4 regions of the Streptomyces griseochromogenes genome follow, and region 1 is predicted to be linked to each of the others. Evidence: riboswitches for the same ligand, from Rfam matches in the RefSeq annotation. Region 1 holds a riboswitch; each other region holds the start of a gene.

Evidence for each region. A riboswitch is a leader RNA that binds a small molecule or an ion and turns the genes downstream of it on or off. The one in region 1 is predicted to bind cobalamin.
Region 2: it holds a riboswitch for cobalamin, as region 1 does, so the genes downstream of both, AVL59_RS36045 (cobalamin biosynthesis protein) here and AVL59_RS38735 (prenyltransferase/squalene oxidase repeat-containing protein) in region 1, are expected to answer to the same signal.
Region 3: it holds a riboswitch for cobalamin, as region 1 does, so the genes downstream of both, metE (5-methyltetrahydropteroyltriglutamate--homocysteine S-methyltransferase) here and AVL59_RS38735 (prenyltransferase/squalene oxidase repeat-containing protein) in region 1, are expected to answer to the same signal.
Region 4: it holds a riboswitch for cobalamin, as region 1 does, so the genes downstream of both, AVL59_RS11065 (CbtB domain-containing protein) here and AVL59_RS38735 (prenyltransferase/squalene oxidase repeat-containing protein) in region 1, are expected to answer to the same signal.

The regions. Positions count from the first base shown of each region.
Region 1 is NZ_CP016279.1:8,906,877-8,911,660, forward strand. Features, by position in the region: gene AVL59_RS38720 (helix-turn-helix domain-containing protein) at 1-517, opposite strand, end outside; gene AVL59_RS51050 (ATP-grasp domain-containing protein) at 768-1,811, shown strand; gene AVL59_RS38730 (phosphotransferase) at 1,813-2,484, opposite strand; cobalamin riboswitch at 2,537-2,672, shown strand; gene AVL59_RS38735 (prenyltransferase/squalene oxidase repeat-containing protein) at 2,786-4,009, shown strand; gene AVL59_RS38740 (SCO2322 family protein) at 4,006-4,641, shown strand.
Region 2 is NZ_CP016279.1:8,314,153-8,318,936, reverse strand. Features, by position in the region: gene AVL59_RS36050 (cobyric acid synthase) at 1-1,161, opposite strand, end outside; gene AVL59_RS36045 (cobalamin biosynthesis protein) at 1,158-2,102, opposite strand; cobalamin riboswitch at 2,206-2,346, opposite strand; gene AVL59_RS36040 (hypothetical protein) at 2,701-2,928, opposite strand; gene AVL59_RS36035 (inorganic phosphate transporter) at 2,962-4,224, opposite strand; gene AVL59_RS36030 (class II aldolase/adducin family protein) at 4,552-4,784, shown strand, end outside.
Region 3 is NZ_CP016279.1:2,594,743-2,599,526, forward strand. Features, by position in the region: gene metE (5-methyltetrahydropteroyltriglutamate--homocysteine S-methyltransferase) at 1-2,191, opposite strand, end outside; cobalamin riboswitch at 2,358-2,555, opposite strand; gene AVL59_RS11045 (3-hydroxybutyryl-CoA dehydrogenase) at 2,567-3,439, opposite strand; gene aceB (malate synthase A) at 3,436-4,784, opposite strand, start outside.
Region 4 is NZ_CP016279.1:2,600,827-2,605,610, forward strand. Features, by position in the region: gene aceA (isocitrate lyase) at 1-381, opposite strand, end outside; gene AVL59_RS11060 (short-chain fatty acyl-CoA regulator family protein) at 758-2,164, shown strand; cobalamin riboswitch at 2,210-2,361, shown strand; gene AVL59_RS11065 (CbtB domain-containing protein) at 2,397-2,618, shown strand; gene AVL59_RS11070 (CbtA family protein) at 2,640-3,392, shown strand; gene AVL59_RS47835 (hypothetical protein) at 3,486-3,845, shown strand; gene AVL59_RS11080 (histidine phosphatase family protein) at 3,868-4,458, opposite strand; gene meaB (methylmalonyl Co-A mutase-associated GTPase MeaB) at 4,493-4,784, opposite strand, start outside.

The DNA.
Region 1 (4,784 bases):
GGGCGTTCATCTGCGGGGCGCGCGCGGCCAGCCGGACCAGTCCGCACTCGCGCAGCCGCAGCAGCGGGTCCGCCTCCGCCTCCAGGCCCTGCAGGACGGGCTGCAACGCCTCGTGGAGCGCCTCCGGTTCGTCCGCGGCGAAGAAGCCCGCCGACAGACCGAAGAACCTGCGCAGCCGGTCGGCGTGTTCGAGGCTCGGCATGCCGCTCTTGCGCCACTCGCTCAGCCACTGCCGGCTGGTTCCGGCGATCCTGGCCAGCTCGTCCAGCGAGTACCGCTTGCCGTCGGGGCGGCGCCGGGTCTCCCTGATGAAGTCCAGCCGCTGCCGCACCCGTTCGGCGAGGCACGCCTCAGGTGCCCGGCCGCCCGAGAGCAGCTCGACGACGACACCTACGGGAATGCCGGTGCGATGGGAGAGGTCCGCCACATCCAGGACCTCCGGCAGCCGGCCGGGTCGGCCGGTCAACTCCCCCAACCGCTCCAGCGCAGCGGCCAGCGGGGCATAGACGTCACTCACCGCGGTCCCCCCCCTGGGCGTGTCGTCCGTTCGGTGCTGAGCTGACGCGAGGCTACCCGGTCACTCGTGCCCCGACCAGATGTGACAAGGACGCCTGCTGAATTAGGCAGTAATCGTTGACAGTTGAGGGCGCGGTGGGTGAGGATCTAGGCACAGAGAGCAAGATCGACCCGCCTCGGGTGCTGCCTATGGGGGAGCAGCATCCGGGGCGTTCCTCTGTCCGCCTTATCCCCACGGAGGTGAGGCGACCATGCCGCATCCCGTTCTTCTTCTCGGGGTCGGCCGGTGCGCCGCGTACGGCGAGTTCGCACTGGCGCGGATCGCGGCGGCCCACCCGGTGGTACTGGCGGGCACCGCCCCGCCCGGCTGGGCGCTTCCCTACCTGGCGGGCCATATCGCGGCCGACCCCGGGCAGGAGCCGGACGCGGCGGAGGCGGTGGCGCGGCAGGCGGCCCGGCTCGGGGTGGTCGGCGTGCTGACCTGGACCAGGGCGCGACTGCCCGCCGCCGCACGGATCGCCGCACGGCTGGGGCTGCCCGGCATCCCTCGGGAGACGGCCGCCGCCTGCGCCGATCCGGCGGCGTCACAGTCGCTGCTGGCGCGGCACGGGGTCGCGCCTGCGGGCCGGGACGACACCGAGGGACCGCTCGTCTCCGCCGAGGCCGTCGTCCTCGACGACGAGGTCCGCATCGCCGCGCTCACCCGTACGACCCCGGGTCCGCCGCCCGCCCGGCAGCCGCTGCGGCATGCCGTGCACGCCCACGACGGGCTGCTGCACAACCCGTTCCTGCGGCAGACGGTGGAGCGGACCGTCACGGCGCTGGGTCTCGCGCACACCGTCGCGCACATCGGCCTGCGGCTCACCGCCCGCGGCCCCCGCGTCACCGACGTCGTCCCGCACCTGCCCGGCGATCTGATCCCGCTGCTGGTCGAGCGGGCCACCGGTGTCGATCTGGCGCGGGCCGCCGCGGCCCTGGCCACCGGCCGGCTTCCGGACGTGGCCCCGACCCGGCAGCGGGCGGCCGCGATCCAGTTCGCCTACCCGGCCACGACCGGCCGTCTGACCCGGCTGGACCTCGACCCCGCCGTCGCGTACGAACCGTCCGCCGAGCGCATGGTCCTCACCCGGCAGACCGGCGACCAGGTCACCGCGGCCTGGCACGCGGGCCCCGCAGACCGGCTCGCGCACTGGGTGACCGAGGGCGAGGACCCACCCGAGTGCGCCCGCGCACTGCACCGGATGGCGGACTACCTGGACGTCACCGTCACCTCACAGGAAACCCGGGCCGCCTGACTCAAGAAAGCCGGCCCACCGTCCGGATCAGCCGCTCCGCGTCGCCCAGGGCGTCGATCTCGCGGCGGCTCATCGTCGGATTGGCCGCCCGGCGGCGCAGGGCCTCGGTCAGTCCGTCGTCGGTGAGGCCGCAGGAGTCGGCGAGCAGGGCCGTCAGCATGGCGAGGGCCCCGTCGGCGAGCGGTTCGCCGACGACGGCCACCTGGGCGAGGATCACCGCGGACATGCCCCAGTCGAGGGCCGGTTCCCCGTCCTCGGTGTTCGACCAGTCGATGACCCGGGGCCCGTCCGAGGTCAGCATCACGTTGTCCGGATGCAGGTCGAGGTGGAGCACTCGCGCGTCCGGCGCGGCCGCGTCCCGGCCCGGTACGGCATGCAGCCGCCGCAGCAGCCCGGCCAGCAGCGTGCCCCCTTCCGCCGCGCCGATCCGGCCCTCGGCCAGCGCGCCCAGCATCGTCGGCCCCTCCAGCCGCTCCATCACCAGGTCGGTGCGCGAGCCTGAGGGCCGCACCCGGGGCACCGGATACCCGTGCCGCCGTACGTGCTCCATCACGGCCCCCTCGGCGGCCGCGTCCCCCCAGCCGTCGCGGTCCCGGCGCAGCACCCAGCCTTCGTCGATCTCGTACACATCGGCCGAACGGCCCGATCCCAGCAGTCTCCCCGTCACCGTCATGACCGTGACCCTAGTCACCGCTCCCGTGTGCCCACAGCCACCCCTCGGCCCGCGCACGGCTGCCGGTAAAGTGAGCGGGTCGTCATCACACCCGTACAGGGGGAAGCCGGTGCAATTCCGGCGCTGACCCGCAGCCGTGAACCGTCCCCCGGGCGGTGAGCCGGACCGCCCCGTACGGACGTTGACCGGCTCGCGTGCGCGGCGGCCCGTCGCGCACGGCACCGTCGAGGTTTACGGAGCCGAGCCGCCCGGGGGTTCCCGTGCGCTGCCGGTTCCCCACAGGGAGAGGCAGTCGCCGACCATGAACGTCCGCCGCAGTGCCGCGGCTCTCGCCGCCATAGGCGTGCTGGCCGCCGCCGCACCCGCCACGGCCGCAGGCCCGTCCCCCTCCCCGAAGGTGGCCGTCCCGTCCGGACTGTTCGGCAAGGGCGACCCGACGTACGACGGGGTGTGGCGCCAGTCGTTCGCCCTGCTCGCGCAGCACACGCTCGGCGAGCGTCCCTCCGCCTCGGCCATCAACTGGCTGGTCGGGCAGCAGTGCGACGACGGATTCTTCCCGGCCTTCCGCGCGGACCCGTCCAAGCCCTGCCTGGGCAAGGACGGCGCCCAGGCCGACATCGACGCCACGGCCGCCGCCATCCAGGCACTGCAGGCGCTCGGCGAGCACGACGGCGAGGTCCACAGGGCGGTGGGCTGGCTGAAGGGGATGCAGAACAAGGACGGCGGCTTCGGCTTCTCCATCGAACAGCCCAGCGACACCAACCACACCGCCGACGTCATCGGCGCGCTCTCCGTAGCCGGTGAGAACGTCACCGCGCTGCGTTCCGAGGGCAAGACCCCGCTCGAAGCGCTGTCCGAGTTGTCCATCCCCTGCTCGGCGGACGGCGGCGGCGCGTTCGCCTACCAGCCGGACAAGAAGGGCAAGTTGGCCGCCAACGCGGACGCGACGGCGGCCGGGGTGCTGGGCGCGCTCGGCAAGGGTTTCGTGATCGAGCCCGGCAAGGCCCGCGACAAGGCGCCCGCCTGTACGGCCTCCGGCAAGCCCACCCCGGCGCAGCTGGCGGACAACGCCTCCGCGTACCTCGCCCGCACCCTCGCCAAGACCGGCCACCTCACGTCCTCCCTGGCGGGCGCCAAGGACCAGCCCGACTACGGCAACACCGCGGACGCGGTCGTCGCACTCGCCGCGACCGGTTCGACTGCGCAGGCGAAGAAGTCGTACGCATGGCTGGAGAAGAACGCGGGGAACTGGGCCGAGCAGAGCGGTCCGGCCGCCTACGCCGAGCTGATCTTCGCCGCGCACGCGATCGGCGCGGACCCGCACGACTTCGGCGGTACGGACCTGGTCCGGGCGCTCGACGCGACGGGACCGGCGACGCAGACGGCGAAGGCGACGCATTCCGAGGCGAAGCAGGGCAAGCACGACTCGGGGACGAAGGTCTGGTGGATCGTCGGCGTGGGCCTGGTCGCCGGCATCGGCATCGGCTTCCTGCTCAGCGGCCGCCGGAAGCGGCAGCAGCCGTGAGCGCCGTCCGCCGTGCCGCTGCCCTGCTCGTCGCCGCGTTCGTCCTCGTGGCCGGTGCCGCGCAGGCGCAGGCCGCCGCTTACCGCTACTGGTCGTTCTGGGAGCGGGACGGCGGCCGCTGGACGTACGCCACCGAGGGCCCCTCGACCGCCCGGCCCGACGACGGTGCCGTCCAGGGCTTCCGCTTCGCGGTGAGCGAGGACTCCGCGGACGCGAGCCGGCCGCGCGGCACGGCGGACTTCGCCACGATCTGTGCGGGGACGCCCGCGAAGCCGGGTACGAAGCGGGTGGCTCTCGTCATCGACCCCGGCACGGAAGCGGACGCGCCGTCCGGCGAGACACCGCCCACCCGCCGCACGGCCTGTGCCCGCGTCGCCCCCGACGCGACGACGGCCGAGGCGCTGGCGAAGGTGGCGGATCCCCTGCGCTACGACACGAACGCCCTGCTGTGTGCGATCTCCGGGTATCCGCGCAAGGGGTGCGGAGAGTCTGCCGACGGCACGGCGAAGAAGGGGGCGCAGAAGAAGGAGTCTGACGGTGGTCCTTCGCTGGGGCTGCCGATCGGTGTGGGCGTGGTCGTACTCCTGGCGGTCGCGGCGGTGTGGCAGTCGCGGCGGCGCGGGAATGCGTAGCGGTGGTGAGCCGGAGCGCCGTTGGCCCTCGGACCGTCGTCCGACTGCGGGTCCGCGGTGGCTGGTCGCGCAGTTCCCCGCGCTCCTGGGGAGTCGCAGTCGCCGCGGCCGTACAGCGCACCCCATGGGGGAGGCACCCCGCC
Region 2 (4,784 bases), 590 kb from region 1:
GGCTTCCCCCACCGGCCGGGTGAGGGTCTTCTCGCGGGCGAACCGCACCCGCACCGGGAGCACTCCGAGTCCCGGGACGCTGCCGGCGCGCGACTCGACCTCGTCCTCGATGTGCTCGCCGAGGATCTGGAAGCCGCCGCAGACCCCGAGGACAGGGCGGCCTTCGGCGGCCCTGCGGACGAGCGCGTCGGCCAGGCCCCGCTCGCGCAGCCACTCCAGAGCCCGTACCGTCCCGCGCGTTCCCGGGATCACCACGAGATCGGCGTCCGCCAGCTCCTCCGGCCGGTCCACGAACCGCACCACGACGCCCGGTTCGGCGGCCAGGGCGTCCACGTCCGTGAAGTTCGACATGAGCGGGACCGCGCAGACGGCGACCCGCAGCACGTCCTCGCCGACGGGGGGAGCCACGGCCGACTCGCGGACGGTGCCGCGCAGGGAGACCCGGAGCCCGTCCTCCTCGTCGATGCCGAGCCCGTGCCGGAACGGCAGCACGCCGTAGGTGTGCCGTCCGGTGAGCCCGTGCAGCATGTCCAGCCCCGGCTCCAGCAGGCTGACATCCCCGCGGAACTTGTTCACCAGGAACCCGGCGACCAGTTCCTGGTCCTCCGGTGAGAGCAGGGCGACCGTGCCGAAGAACGAGGCGAAGACACCGCCCCGGTCGATGTCGCCGACGACGAGCACGGGCAGCCGCGCGTTCCGCGCGATCCCCATGTTCACGATGTCGGTCCGCCGCAGATTGATCTCCGCGGGCGAACCGGCCCCCTCACAGATCACCGCGTCATACGTGCCCCGCAACTCGGCCAGACAGTCCAGGACCGTGCCCAGAAGCCGTTGCCGGCGCCCTCCGTGGTACCCGCGCGCGCTCAGCTCGCCCACCGGCTTGCCCAGCAGCACCACCTGGCTGCTCTGTTCGCCGCCCGGCTTGAGCAGCACGGGGTTCATCAGCGCCGTCGGTTCGACGCGACAGGCCTGGGCCTGCATGGCCTGCGCCCGCCCGATCTCGGCGCCCTCGCGCGTCACGAACGAGTTCAGGGACATGTTCTGCGCCTTGAAGGGCGCGACCTTGACGCCCTGGCGCACCAGCCACCGGCAGATCCCGGCCGTCACGACGCTCTTGCCGGCGTCGGAGGTGGTACCGGCGACGAGGAGACCACCGTTCACTTCCCACGTCCCTTCACGAGTCGGCGCGCGGCGACCGTCGCGCCGAGCGCGAGCAGGCCGACGCGGCGGGAGAGCCGTACGGCCCGGTCGATGTCGGTGACCTGGACGGCCCGCCCGGAATCCCCGTTGAGCACGGGCCGGTGCTCGACGCGTCCGCCGTAGGAGAGCGTGCCGCCCAGCCGCACACCGAGAGCGCCCGCGAACGAGGCCTCGACGGGCCCGGCGTTGGGGCTCGGGTGCTTGCGGGCGTCGGCCCGCCAGGCGCGCAGGGCGCCGCGCGGGTCGGGTCCGGCGGCGGCCGCGAGTACGGCGGTCAGCCGCGCCCCCGGCCAGCCGGCGAGGTCGTCGAGCCGGGCGGAGGCCCAGCCGTAGCGCCGGAAGCGGGCCGACTTGTGCCCCACCATCGCGTCCAGGGTGTTGACGGCCCGGAACCCGAGCAGCCCCGGCACCCCGCCCACCGCACCCCACACCAGCGCACCCACGACGGCGTCGGAGGTGTTCTCGGCGACGGACTCGACCACGGCCCGGGCGATCCCGTCGGCGTCGAGGGCCTGCGGATCCCGGCCGCACAGATGCGGCAGCCGCGCCCGCGCCGCCTCGATGTCCCCGGCCTCCAGCGCGCGCCCGACGGTCCGGGCCTCCCGGGCCAGCGACGTGCCCCCGACGACGGCCCAGGTGGCGGCACCGGCCAGCGCGACGGAGGCGGCGGGGGAGCGGCGTACGGCCCGCTCGGCGACGGCCCCCAGCGCCACGGCGCCGCCCGCGCACACGGCGGTGTGCAGGGCGCCCCAGCCACGGTGGTCGTGCCACAGCACGCGTTCCACGGCCGCGGCCGCGCGCCCGAACACGGCGACCGGATGCCCGCGGCGCGGATCGCCGAGGAACAGGTCGCCGAGAAGGCCGGCGGCGGCGCCGTACGCGTATGAGCGATCGGCACCCATCGGCTCAGCCGGCCGTGGGCTCAGGGGCGGGTCCGGTACTGGTCCTCGATCGGCGGCCGAGCATGGCGATATGTGTCCTCACTCAGGGTGTCCGCGCCCTGGTTCGACGAGACCGGCGGTGAGAGTTCCTGGCTCCCGGGGATGTTCTTCCCCGGTGACAGTGGCGGGACCGCGCCGGATTCGCACCGGCTTCCTCTTCTGCCGCCGTACATGGCGTGGGCAGTCCACCACGCACCCGGAAGGGCCGTCAACTTGCCTTTGACCTGGGACGGTGGACTGTGCTGAGGCCCACATCGCCGGCCCGCCGGGCCGTGCCCGACGACCGGGTCGCGGTGAATTCCCCCTCCTCCGGGCGACGTTCGGGGATCCCTCTTGTGCTCACACACCGTGAGCATGGCAAGGGTGCGTACGTCTCATACGGGATGCAACGGACGCGGGGGAGACGCACGGTGGCGTACGTGGCCGAACTGCCGCCGGACGACGGTCAGGTCGTACCGCCGGAGGTGGTGGGCGGGTCCCGCCCGCCGTGGACACACCTGCGCCCTGCCGCTCCGGCTGACGTGCCGGCCCGGCAGGGCGCAGGAGGGACTCCGGGGAACTAGGCCTTGGCCACGATCAAATGGATCCCGTAGGCCACCGCGGCCGCGCAGGCCGCGAAGCACACGTACGCGCCCGTCACCGCCAGCGCGGCGGAGCCGCCCTGTGCGGCGGCCTTCTCGCGGCGCGCGAGGCCGTTGATGCCGAGGGTGAACAGGGCCACCAGGCCCACCGTGAACACGAGGCTGACGCCGAAGACGGAGCCGAGGGCCGCCCAGTCGATCTTCATGGGGATGCTTCCTTCAGTTACCGGGTGCTCGGGTCAGACCGTGGCGGCCGGCGGGGTCGCCGGAGCGGCGGGGGCCGGGTCGGTGGCGGCGGCCGGAGACGGGATCGTGGCCGTCAGGCCCTCGGTGACGGTGCCCGCGGGCGGCGGGGTCACCGCGGCGATGGCGGTGGTCACCACGCCGGCCGGCTCGGCGGTGTCGTCGGCCACGACGTTGGTGTGGTCGACGACCTGGCGACGGGAGATCTTCCAGATCGTGGCGCTGGCGCCGACGAGGAAGACGGCGACGACCGCGGTGCCCCAGTCGCCCAGGTCCGTGACGGACTCGGCGCCCGCGCCGACCAGTGCGGCGGCCGGGAGGGTGAGCACCCAGGCGACGGCCATGCGGGTCGCGGTGGACCAGCGGACCACACCGCCCTTGCGGCCGAGGCCCGCGCCCATCACCGAGCCGGAGACGACATGGGTGGTGGAGAGGGAGAAGCCGAGGTGGGAGGAGGCCAGGATGGCGGTGGCCGCGCTGGTCTGGGCGGCGAAGCCCTGTCGCGGCTCCAGGTCGGTCAGCCCCTTGCCCATGGTGCGGATGATGCGCCAGCCGCCGATGTAGGTACCGAGCGCGATGGCCAGGCCCGCGGAGAGGATCACCCAGGTGGGAGGGTTGGAGCCGGGGGCGACCGCGCCGCCCGCGATCAGCGCCAGGGTGATGATGCCCATCGTCTTCTGGGCGTCGTTGGTGCCGTGGGCCAGGGAGACCAGGCCGGCCGAGGCGATCTGCCCCGCGCGGTAGCCCTTGCGGGTGGCCTCGCCCTCGGCGCCGCGGCCGATGCCGTAGGAGAACCGGGTGGCGAACATCGCCGCGAGACCCGCCACGACCGGGGCGGCGACCGCCGGGAGCAGGACCTTGGTGACCAGGACGTCACCGTGGACGGCACCGAAGCCGGCGGAGGCGACGGTGGCGCCGATCAGGCCGCCCATCAGCGCGTGGGAGGAGCTGGAGGGCAGTCCCACCAGCCAGGTCACCAGGTTCCAGAGGATCGCGCCGACCAGCGCGGCGAATATGACCTCGGGACGTATGCCGTTCTCGTCGACGAGACCCTTGGAGATCGTGTTGGCGACCTCCACGGAGAGGAAGGCGCCTACAAGGTTGAGGGCGGCGGACATGGCCACCGCGACCTTGGGCTTGAGCGCACCGGTCGAGATGGTCGTGGCCATCGCGTTGGCGGTGTCGTGGAAACCGTTCGTGAAATCAAACGCGAGTGCGGTTACCACCACAATCGCGAGGATCAGCGAGAAGTTTTCCATTTACCCAGGCAATCGTTCGAGGTCATTGGCTGTTGGACCGTAGGCAACCTGGGTGAACGGAAAGTGAACTGAAGCGGGCTTCAGGATGTCAGTGGCGGGTTGTCGGGGTCGTGTTCGGGTCGACATCCCAGGCGCCCCATGGCTGCCGGCCGCGCGCGAAGGCCCGCGGTCGCCTCGGCGGCCCGCGAAAGAGATCCTGGTCACCCCGCGGGCCGCCGCCGAGACGGGCGAGCGGCGCGCCGTCCGGCGCCCGCTCGGGAGTACGAATTCAGGCCCGATTCACGCCACGGGACCCCGCGGCGCCGGGCCGGCTGGCAGGATCCCCGCATGGCTGAACAGCGACGGGATCCGGAAGCGGAAGAGTCACACCTGTGGGAGGGCGTGGTCGCGACGGCCCGGCGGACCGTCGCCGACGGGCTGGTCGTCGGCACCTCCGGCAATGTGTCGGCGCGCGTCGGGGACCTCGTGCTGGTCACCCCGTCGGGCGTGCCCTACGACCGGCTGACCCCGAACGACATCACCGGCGTCGACCTCGACGGATGCCAGGTGCTCGGCACGCT
Region 3 (4,784 bases), 6.3 Mb from region 1:
GGATCGCCTTCAGGCCGGTGCGCAGCAGGTCGGCAGCCTCCGCCGCGCTGGGCACGCGCGGCGAGTGGATGTCGTAGACGCCGGGTCCCGCCTCGCGCGGGTAGCCGTGGGCGGCGAGTTCACGGGCCACCTGCATGTGCGAACGGGCGGCCTCCAGGCTGATGACGTCGGCGTCGAGATCGTCGATGGCCTGGACGATGTCGCCGAACTCGGCGTAGCACATATGGGTGTGGATCTGGGTGTCCGGGCGGACGCCGCTGGTGGTCAGCCGGAAGGCCCGCGTGGCCCACTCCAGGTACGCGGGGCGGTCGGCGGCACGCAGGGGGAGGGTTTCGCGCAGGGCGGGCTCGTCGACCTGGATCACCGAAGTACCTGCCGCCTCCAGGTCGTTCACCTCCTCGCGCAGGGCGAGGGCCACCTGGCGGGCGGTGTCGGCGAGGGGCTGGTCGTCGCGGACGAAGGACCAGGCGAGCATGGTGACGGGACCGGTGAGCATGCCCTTGACCGGGCGGTCGGTGAGGGACTGGGCGTACGTCGTCCAGCGCACCGTCATCGGCTCGGGGCGCGAGATGTCGCCGGCCAGGATCGGCGGCCGGACGTAACGGGTGCCGTAGGACTGGACCCAGCCGTGCTGCGTGGCGAGGTAGCCGGTGAGCCGCTCGGCGAAGTACTGGACCATGTCGTTGCGTTCGGCCTCGCCGTGCACCAGGACGTCCAGGCCCGCCTTCTCCTGGAAGGCGATCACCTCGCGGATCTCCGCCCCGACGCGTTCCTCGTATCCGGCGGTGTCGATGCGGCCGGCCCTCAAGTCGGCGCGCGCGGAGCGCAGTTCGCCGGTCTGCGGGAAGGAGCCGATGGTCGTGGTGGGGAGCGCGGGGAGGCGCAGGTGGGCGCGCTGGGCCGCGGCCCGCTCGGGGTATGGCCGGCAGCGGCGCGCGTCGTCGTCCGTGACGGCGGCGGTGCGGGCGCGCACGGCCGGGTCATGGGTGATGGGCGAGTGTGCGCGGGAGGCCAGATCGGCCCGGTTCGCCGACAGCTGCGCGGTGATCGTGTCGGTGCCGCGGGCCAGGCCCTTGGCGAGGGTGACGATCTCGGCCGTCTTCTGCCGGGCGAAGGCGAGCCAGCGCAGGATCTGCGGCTCGATGTCCCGCTCGGCCGCCGCGTCGAGGGGGACGTGCAGGAGTGAGCAGGAGGCCGACACGTCGACCCGGTCGGCCAGGCCGAGCAGGGTGCCGAGCGTGGCCAGGGAGGCCGACAGGTCGTTGCCCCAGATGTTGCGGCCGTTCACGACACCGGCGACCAGCCGCTTGCCGGGCAGTCCGCCGACGGCCGCGAGCGCGTCCAGGTTGGCGGCGGCCGCCTCGGTGAAGTCCAGGGCCAGGCCCTCCACCGGTGCCTTGGCCAGCACCGGCAGGGCATCGCCGAGCCGGTCGAAGTAGGAGGCGACCAGCAGCTTGGGCCGGTCGGTGAGGGCACCGAGATCGCGGTAGGCGCGGGCGGCGGCGTTCAGTTCGGCCGGGGTACGGTCCTGGACCAGGGCCGGCTCGTCGAGCTGCACCCACTCGGCACCGGCCGCGCGCAGGTCGGCGAGGACCTCGGCGTACACCGGGAGCAGACGGTCCAGGAGGGTGAGCGGCTCGAAGTCCGCGGACACCCCGGGCGCGGGCTTGGCGAGCAGCAGGTAGGTCACCGGGCCGACCAGCACGGGACGTGCCGTCAACTCCAGGGCGAGGGCTTCCTTCAGCTCGGAGACCTGCTTGCCGGAGTCGGCCGCGAACCGCGTGTCCGGGCCCAACTCGGGCACGAGATAGTGGTAGTTGGTGTCGAACCACTTGGTCATCTCCAGTGGCGCGACTTCCTGCGTGCCGCGGGCCATGGCGAAGTAGCCTTCCAGCGGGTCGGCGGCGACGGCCGCCCGGTGCCGGTCGGGGATCGCGCCCACCATGACGGTGGTGTCCAGGACGTGGTCGTAGTACGAGAAGTCACCGGTCGGGACCTCGTCGACGCCGGCCTCCGCCAGCTGCCGCCAGTTGGTGCGACGCAGTTCGGCGGCGGCCGTGCGCAGGGCGTCGGCGGTGACCCGGCCCTTCCAGTGGCCCTCGATCGCCTTCTTCAGCTCCCGGCCCTGGCCCTGGCGGGGGTAGCCGTACACGGTGGCCCGTGCTGCCGCGGCTGCGGACTTGGTGGTCACGGAGATCTCCTTCGCGAGATGAATCCCTGAGATCCCGGGGACGGGACGAGAGCGCGAAGGGGTGACGTACCGGACGGCAGCGGCCGTCGGCCGTCCGTTCGGTCACGCACGCCGACCCGCCCTCGAGGTCACCGGGATTCCGCGCACGAGTCGTCCCGTACGCGGGCAGTTGGCAGGTCTTCGGACTCGCGGGCACGTCCTCATGGGGGAGGACACCTACTGGCCGTCGCTTCCCAGACCCTGTACATCGGGCCCAGTGCGTATGACGGCGGTCGTTCCCGCTCACCGCTGCGGGGCAGTCCCGGATTTCCACCGGGTTCCCTCTTACGACGCGTCCCGCCTGGCTGACGGGGCGAACCAGCTGCACCGGCCACCCTACGGGGTCGGGTCGTACATGTGGAATCCCCGACCGGCCTTGCGGCCCAGCAGCCCCGCTTCCACCATCCGCTGCAGCAGCGGGGGAGGGGCGTAGAGGGGTTCCCTGAACTCGTCGTACAGGGACTCGGCGATCGAGGCCACGGTGTCGAGCCCGATCAGGTCCGCCAGCTTCAGCGGGCCCATGGGGTGGGCGCAGCCCAGTTCCATGCCGGCGTCGATGTCGGCGGCGGTGGCGAAGCCGGACTCCGTCATACGGATCGCCGAGAGCAGGTACGGGACGAGCAGCGCGTTGACGACGAAACCGGCCCGGTCCCGGGAGCGGATGACCGTCTTGCCGAGCGTGAGCGCGGCGAACTCCTCGACGACGGCCGCCGCTTCGGGCGCCGTGTGCAGGGACGTCACGAGCTCCACCAGGGGCAGTACGGGGACAGGGTTGAAGAAGTGCAGACCTACGACCCGGTCGGCGCGGCTCGTGGCCATGCCGAGGCGCATGACGGGGAGGGAGGAGGTGTTCGTGGCCAGGACGGCCTCCGGGTCCTCGACGATCTTGTCGAGGGCCGCGAACACCTCCGCCTTGGCGTCGGCGTTCTCGACGACGGCCTCGACGACCAGCTGCCGGTCGGCCAAGTCCGCCGGCTCGCCGGTGAAGACCAGGCGGGCGAGGGCGTCCTGTGCGGCGGACCGCTCCAGCTTGCCCCGCCGTACGGCACGCTCCAGGGAAGCCGCCACCCGCTCCCGCGCGGCGTGGGCGGCCGTGGCGTCGGCCTCGCAGACGATCGTGTCGATCCCGGCCCGCGCGCACACCTCGGCGATGCCCGCGCCCATCTGGCCGCCGCCGACCACTCCGACACGCCGGATGCCGCCGCTCATGACCGGGCCTGCGTCCGGCGCACCAGGTGGCGGGCATAGGCGTCCGGGGTGAAGAAGAGCGGCAACTCACCGGTCAGTGCCGTGCGTTCGAAGAGGGCCCGGACCTCCTCCACGGGTGCCCACGGGTACTCGGCGCCCAGCGCCGCGAGTTCCTCGTCGAGCAGCCCGAGGACCGTCTCCCGGTCGATCACCCGGTGCCGCAGCCACTGCCAGATCTGCACCCGGGCGATCTCGGCGGTGGCCGCGTCCTCCATGAGGCCGCTCAGCGCGACGGCGCCCTGCCCGCGCAGCCAGGCGGCGAAGTAGCGCAGGGCGACCGAGATGTTGGTCCGCACGCCCTCCGCCGTGGGCGGCCCGCTGATCCGGCGCACCGAGAGCAGATCCGCGGCCGTCACCTCCACGTCGTCCCGCGTCCGGTCGAGCTGGTGCGGACGCTCGCCGAGGACACCGTCGAACACCTCGCGGCACACGGGTACGAGTGCGGGGTGCGCGACCCAGGAGCCGTCGAAGCCGTCCTCGGCCTCCCGCTCCTTGTCCAGCCGGACCTTGGCGAGCGCCGCCTCGTGGGCGGCCGGGTCCTTGCTCGGCACCTGCGCCGCCATACCACCGATGGCGTGGGCGCCGCGGCGGTGGCAGGTGCGCACGAGGAGTTCGGTGTACGCCCGCATGAAGGGCGCGGTCATCGTCACCTTGGCCCGGTCCGGCAGCAGGAAGTCGGTGCGGTGGCCGAAGGTCTTGATCAGGCTGAAGAGGTAGTCCCAGCGGCCCGCGTTGAGACCGGAGCTGTGCTCACGCAGCTCGTAGAGGATCTCCTCCATCTCGAACGCGGCGGTGATCGTCTCGATCAGGACGGTGGCGCGGATCGTGCCCCGGGGGATGCCGAGGAGTTCCTGCGCGGTGACGAAGACGTCGTTCCACAGTCGGGCCTCGTAGCGGTTCTCCAGCTTCGGGAGGTAGAAGTACGGGCCGTGACCCGCGTCGATCTGCCGCTGCGCGCAGTGGAAGAAGTACAGGCCGAAGTCGACGAGCGCGGCGGGCACGGGGCGTCCGTCGTACTCCAGGTGCTCCTCGTCGAGGTGCCAGCCGCGCGGCCGTACGACGACGGTGGCGAGCCGCTCCCGCCCGTCGAGCCGGTACTCCTTGCCGTCGTCGGCGGTGAAGTCGATGCGCCGCTCGATGGCGTCGAGCAGGTTCAGCTGCCCGTCGATCACATGGCGCCAGGTGGGCGCGGTGGCGTCCTCGAAGTCGGCCATCCACACCTGGGCGCCGGAGTTGAGGGCGTTGACCGTCATACGGCGCTCGGGCGGGCCGGTGATCTCCACACGGCGGTCGGTCAGGCCGGGGG
Region 4 (4,784 bases), 6.3 Mb from region 1:
CAGCGCGTTGTTGATCCGACGGACCACCTGCGGAACGGAGTTGGCGGGGTACAGGCTCTGGTCGGGGTAGGTGTGGCCGGCCTGGTTGGCGTCGGCGGCGACCTGCCAGCCGGACAGGTAGATCGCCTGCAGGCCGGCCTTGACCTGCTGGACGGCCTGGCCGCCGGTCAGGGCGCCGAGCGCGTGGATGTAGTCCCGCTCGTGCAGCTCGCGCCACAGCCGCTCGGCGCCGCGCCGGGCCAGTGTGTGCTCCTCGCGGACGCTGCCGGAGAGCCGGATCACGTCCTCGGCGCTGTAGGTGCGCTCGATGCCCCGCCAACGCGGGTCGGTGGCCCAGCGCCGCGCGAGTTCCTCGGCCGCCCGCGTCCTCGTCTCTGCCATGACTGTCATGTCTCCTCGGTCTGTGCCGGCTGCCAATCTCCCTGTCCGTAGGAACAGGTGTGGCACTGTGTGTCGCTTAGCTGGGATACGGCCCGCCGTCACGCCGTGGGACGGAGGTGAGCAACGCTGCCGGTGAACGACCCCGTCGGCGCCGGGATCTCCGACGTCAGGGCATGAATCGCGCCCCGGTTCCGGGCGGTGGTCGCCGGTGTCCGGCGGGCCGCACTGAGACTCTGACACTGGCACTGAGTGCCAACAACCGTGGACATCTGCCAACTTCTGCGAATCTTCTCGTCGCCGTTCGCCAAGTTTGCGAAGGGCACGGGAGCGGCCCGATGGCGTACGTTGGCCGCAGCCGGACACGGAGGATCACGGGGTGGGCAAGACGTACGCCGGGGCGCGCCTGCGGCACCTGCGCGAGGAACGACGCATGAGCCAGGCCGAGTTGGCCCGTGTCCTCGCCATCTCGCCCAGCTACCTGAACCAGATGGAGCACGACTCCCGGCCGCTCACCGTTGCGGTCCTGCTGCGTCTGACCGAGGCCTTCGGCGTCGACCCGGGCTTCTTCTCCGCGCGCGACACGACGCGTCTGGTGGCAGACCTCCGCGAGGCGCTGGCCGGGGAACTGGCCGAGGCCCGGGTCTCCGCCGCCGACCTGACGGACCTCGCCTCGCGGACACCCGAGGTCGCCCGGGTCCTGCTCGACCTCGGCCGCCGCAACCAACGGCTCGCCGAGCGCCTGGCCGGAGCCACGGACGGCCGCGGCCCGGGCCCGGAGCAGCCCGGCTCACCGCACGAGGAGATCAGGGACTTCTTCTACCGCCGCCAGAATTACCTCCACGACACCGACCTCGCGGCGGAGCGGCTCTCCCGGGAGATCGGCATCCGGCCCGGCGAGGTCCTACGGGCGCTGACCACGCGCCTCGCCGACCGCCACGGCATCCGGCTCACCGCCGAGCGCGGCGACCATCTGCACCACTACGACGAGCCGACCCGCACGCTTCACCTGTCCACCCGTCTGCGCCCCGGCCAGCGCGCCTTCCGCATGGCCACCCAGCTCGCCCTGCTCGAACACGGCGACGAACTCGACCGCGAGGCCGCCGAGGACTTCGAGCCCGGATCGCCCGCCCACGGCCTGGCCCGCATCGGCGTCGCCAACTACTTCGCGGCGGCCCTGATCCTGCCGTACGACGCCTTCCACACGGCCGCCGAGGAGGCGCGCTACGACATCGAGCGCCTCACCGACCGCTACGGCCTCGGCTACGAGACCGTCTGCCACCGGCTGAGCACCCTCCAGCGCCCCAGGCTGCGCGGCGTGCCCTTCTCCTTCGTCCGTGTCGACCGGGCCGGCAACATGTCCAAGCGGCAGTCGGCGACCGGCTTCCACTTCTCCCGGGCGGGCGGCACCTGCCCCCTGTGGAACGTCTACGAGGCGTTCGCCGTCCCCGGACGCATCCACGTCCAGATCGCCGAAATGCCCGACGGACAGCGCTATTTGTGGACCGCCCGCGCGGTGACCCGGCACCGCGGCGGCTGGGGTGAACCCGGCAAGACCTTCGCCATCGGCCTCGGCTGCGAGATCCGCCACGCCCACCGCGTCGTCTACTCCGACGGCCTCGACCTCGCGAACGCCTCCGCCGCCACCCCCATCGGCATGGGCTGCCGTGTCTGCGAACGCCTCGACTGCCCCCAGCGCGCCGCACCGCCCCTCGGCCACCCGCTGCGGATCGACCAGAACACCGGCACCTTCGTGCCGTACCCCGTCTCCGACGCCCGGAGTTGACGCGGTCGGCGGGAGAGGAAGATCACGGCGACCGAGGCGGTCTTGGCCATGCACGCCTGGCGCGGTACGGTCTGTCCGATATCGACGACGGCGAGACGGAAGCCGGTGGGAATCCGGCACGGTCGCGCCACTGTATGCGAGACGCCTTCCGGGGCGTCTGGTGAGTCAGACCCGTGGCCGTCGTCATGTGCACCACCGAGATGGGACGCGAACTCCCAGAGGAGGTTCTGCCATGGCGCAGACCGTCGCCCAGCCGACAGCCACCACCCCCGTCGTTCCCGCCACGCTGCCGCTGAAGGCGATTGCTCCCTGGGCGGTCTTCTTCGGCATCCTGATGCTGGTCCTGCTCTACTTCGTCGGCGCCGAGCAGGGCGCCACCTCCGTGTTCAACGGCACGGACGTCCACGAGTGGGTGCACGACGCCCGCCACCTGCTCGGCTTCCCCTGCCACTGACGCCAGGGACGCCGCACCCCCATGAACTCCGCAACGGTAAGAAACCTCCTCGTGCGGGGCATGCTCGCCGGCCTGGCCGCCGGCGTGCTCGCCCTGGTCGTCGCCTACCTGCTCGGTGAGCCGAACGTCGACAAGGCGATCAGCTTCGAGGACGCCCACTCCCACGAGCACGAGATGGAGGTCGTCTCCCGCTCCCTGCAGTCCACCGCCGGTCTCGCCACCGGAGTCCTGGTCTACGGGGTCGCCTTCGGCGGCATCGCCGCGCTCGCGTACTGCTTCGCGCTCGGCCGCGTCGGCCGGTTCGGCCCCCGGGCGACCGCGCTGCTGCTGTCCGGCTGCGCGCTGCTCGCCGTGTACGTCGTACCGTTCCTGAAGTACCCGGCCAATCCGCCGTCGGTCGGGAACCCCGACACCATCGGCAAGCGGACGACCCTGTACTTCCTGATGATGCTGCTCAGTGTGCTGCTGGCGGTCGCCGCCACCATCCTGGGCAAGCGGCTCGCGCCCACCGTGGGCACCTGGTGGGCGACCGTGGCCGCGGTGGCCGCCTTCGTCGTCGTGATCGGCCTGGCCTACGAGTTCCTGCCCGTCATCAACGAGGTGCCGAAGGACTTCCCGGCCACCCTGCTGTGGCGGTTCCGGCTTTCGGCGCTGGCCATCCAGACCGTCATGTGGACAGGTTTCGGGCTGCTCTTCGGCGAGCTGGCCGAGCGCCTGCTGAATCCCAAGCCCGCGACAGCCGCGTCCAGACGCGCGGTTCCCGCCTCGCACTGAACGCTTCCGGACAACGAGAGGGCCCTTCGGAACCATCCGAGGGCCTTCTCGCGTTTCCGGGACACCGGCGGAGGCGACGAGCGGAGGAGCCGAGTGGCCAGACACCACCCCCAGCCGCGTCACATCACCCTGGGCGGCCGAGAAGCGGTGGCCCTGACCGTGCGGGAGTACGAGCAACTGGTCGCCAGCCGACGCCAGATCGGCGGCCAGAGCGCACGGGTGCGGGTACTGGCCCAGCAGGTCAAGCGCGACGCGAGGCTGCTGCGGGAACTCGAGGCCCTGGTCGCCGACCCGGCTTCCCCCTTCGCCTGTCACGCGCCGGGCGCGGCAGCCGGGACACCGGACGCGGCCGGGTGCCCCGGCCACGACGGCACGGCCGACGGCATGGATCCTGCCTGTCTGCGGTGCGCCATCGCGGCGCTGCTGCGCCGCCACCGGGAGGAGAAGCCCTAGCCCCCGACCGCGGGCGCCGGTGTCAGTGACCCGGCGCGTCGCCCGGCGCGGCGAGGGCGGCTCCGAGACGCAGGTTCCACCGCCCTGACCGGCCGGTGACCTCCGTCGCGGTGAGCGGCGGGACGTCGACGCGCCAGAACGCGGCCTCGGGCGCGCCCAGCACCCCCACCACCACGGCCCGTACCACCTCCGGCTCCACCACGGCGAGGGTCCTGCCGTCCCCCAGCCGTTCCGTGTCCAGCCAGCGCGCGAGGCGGGCGCACAGCTGCCGCACGGACTCCCCGCCGTGCGGTGCGGCGCCTGGATCGGCCAGCCAGCCCGCCACCGCTTCGGGCTCGGCGGCGCTCACCTCGTCCAGGGTCCGCCCCCGCCATCTGCCCATGTCCAGGCCCGCGAGTTCCGGGTCCGCCGCGGCGTCGAGGCCGAGCGCCGCGGCCGTCTCACGACAGCGCACGCCGGGGGAGGCGACGACACGGACGGCGGCGGGCAGGGTCCCGGCCGTCGCTCTCGCCCGCGCCGCCGCGTCGGCCTCGATCGAGTCGCCGTCGTCGAAGCGTGCACGCCGCAGCGACGGTGTGATCGCCGCTGAGACGAAGGTGACACGACTGGTCACGCGGTTGTTCCTCCTGCTGGTGCCGCGGGCCGGCTCACTGCGCGCCGAACGCCCGCAGGATGCGTTCCGCGGCCAGGGTGGCCGTCAACGAGCCGTCCCTGACCTGTTGTTCGAGCGCGGGGGCGGCCTCGCGGACCGCGGGGTCCGCGTGCAGTCGGCCCAGCAGTTCGTCGCGGACCATCGACCAGGTCCAGCCGACCTGCTGGTCCCGCCGCTTGGCGGTGAGCCGCCCGGTGGAGTCGAGCAGTGTGCGGTGCTGTTCCAGGCGCTCCCACACCACGTCGAGGCCGATCGACTCACGGGCACTGCAACTGAGCACCGGCGGA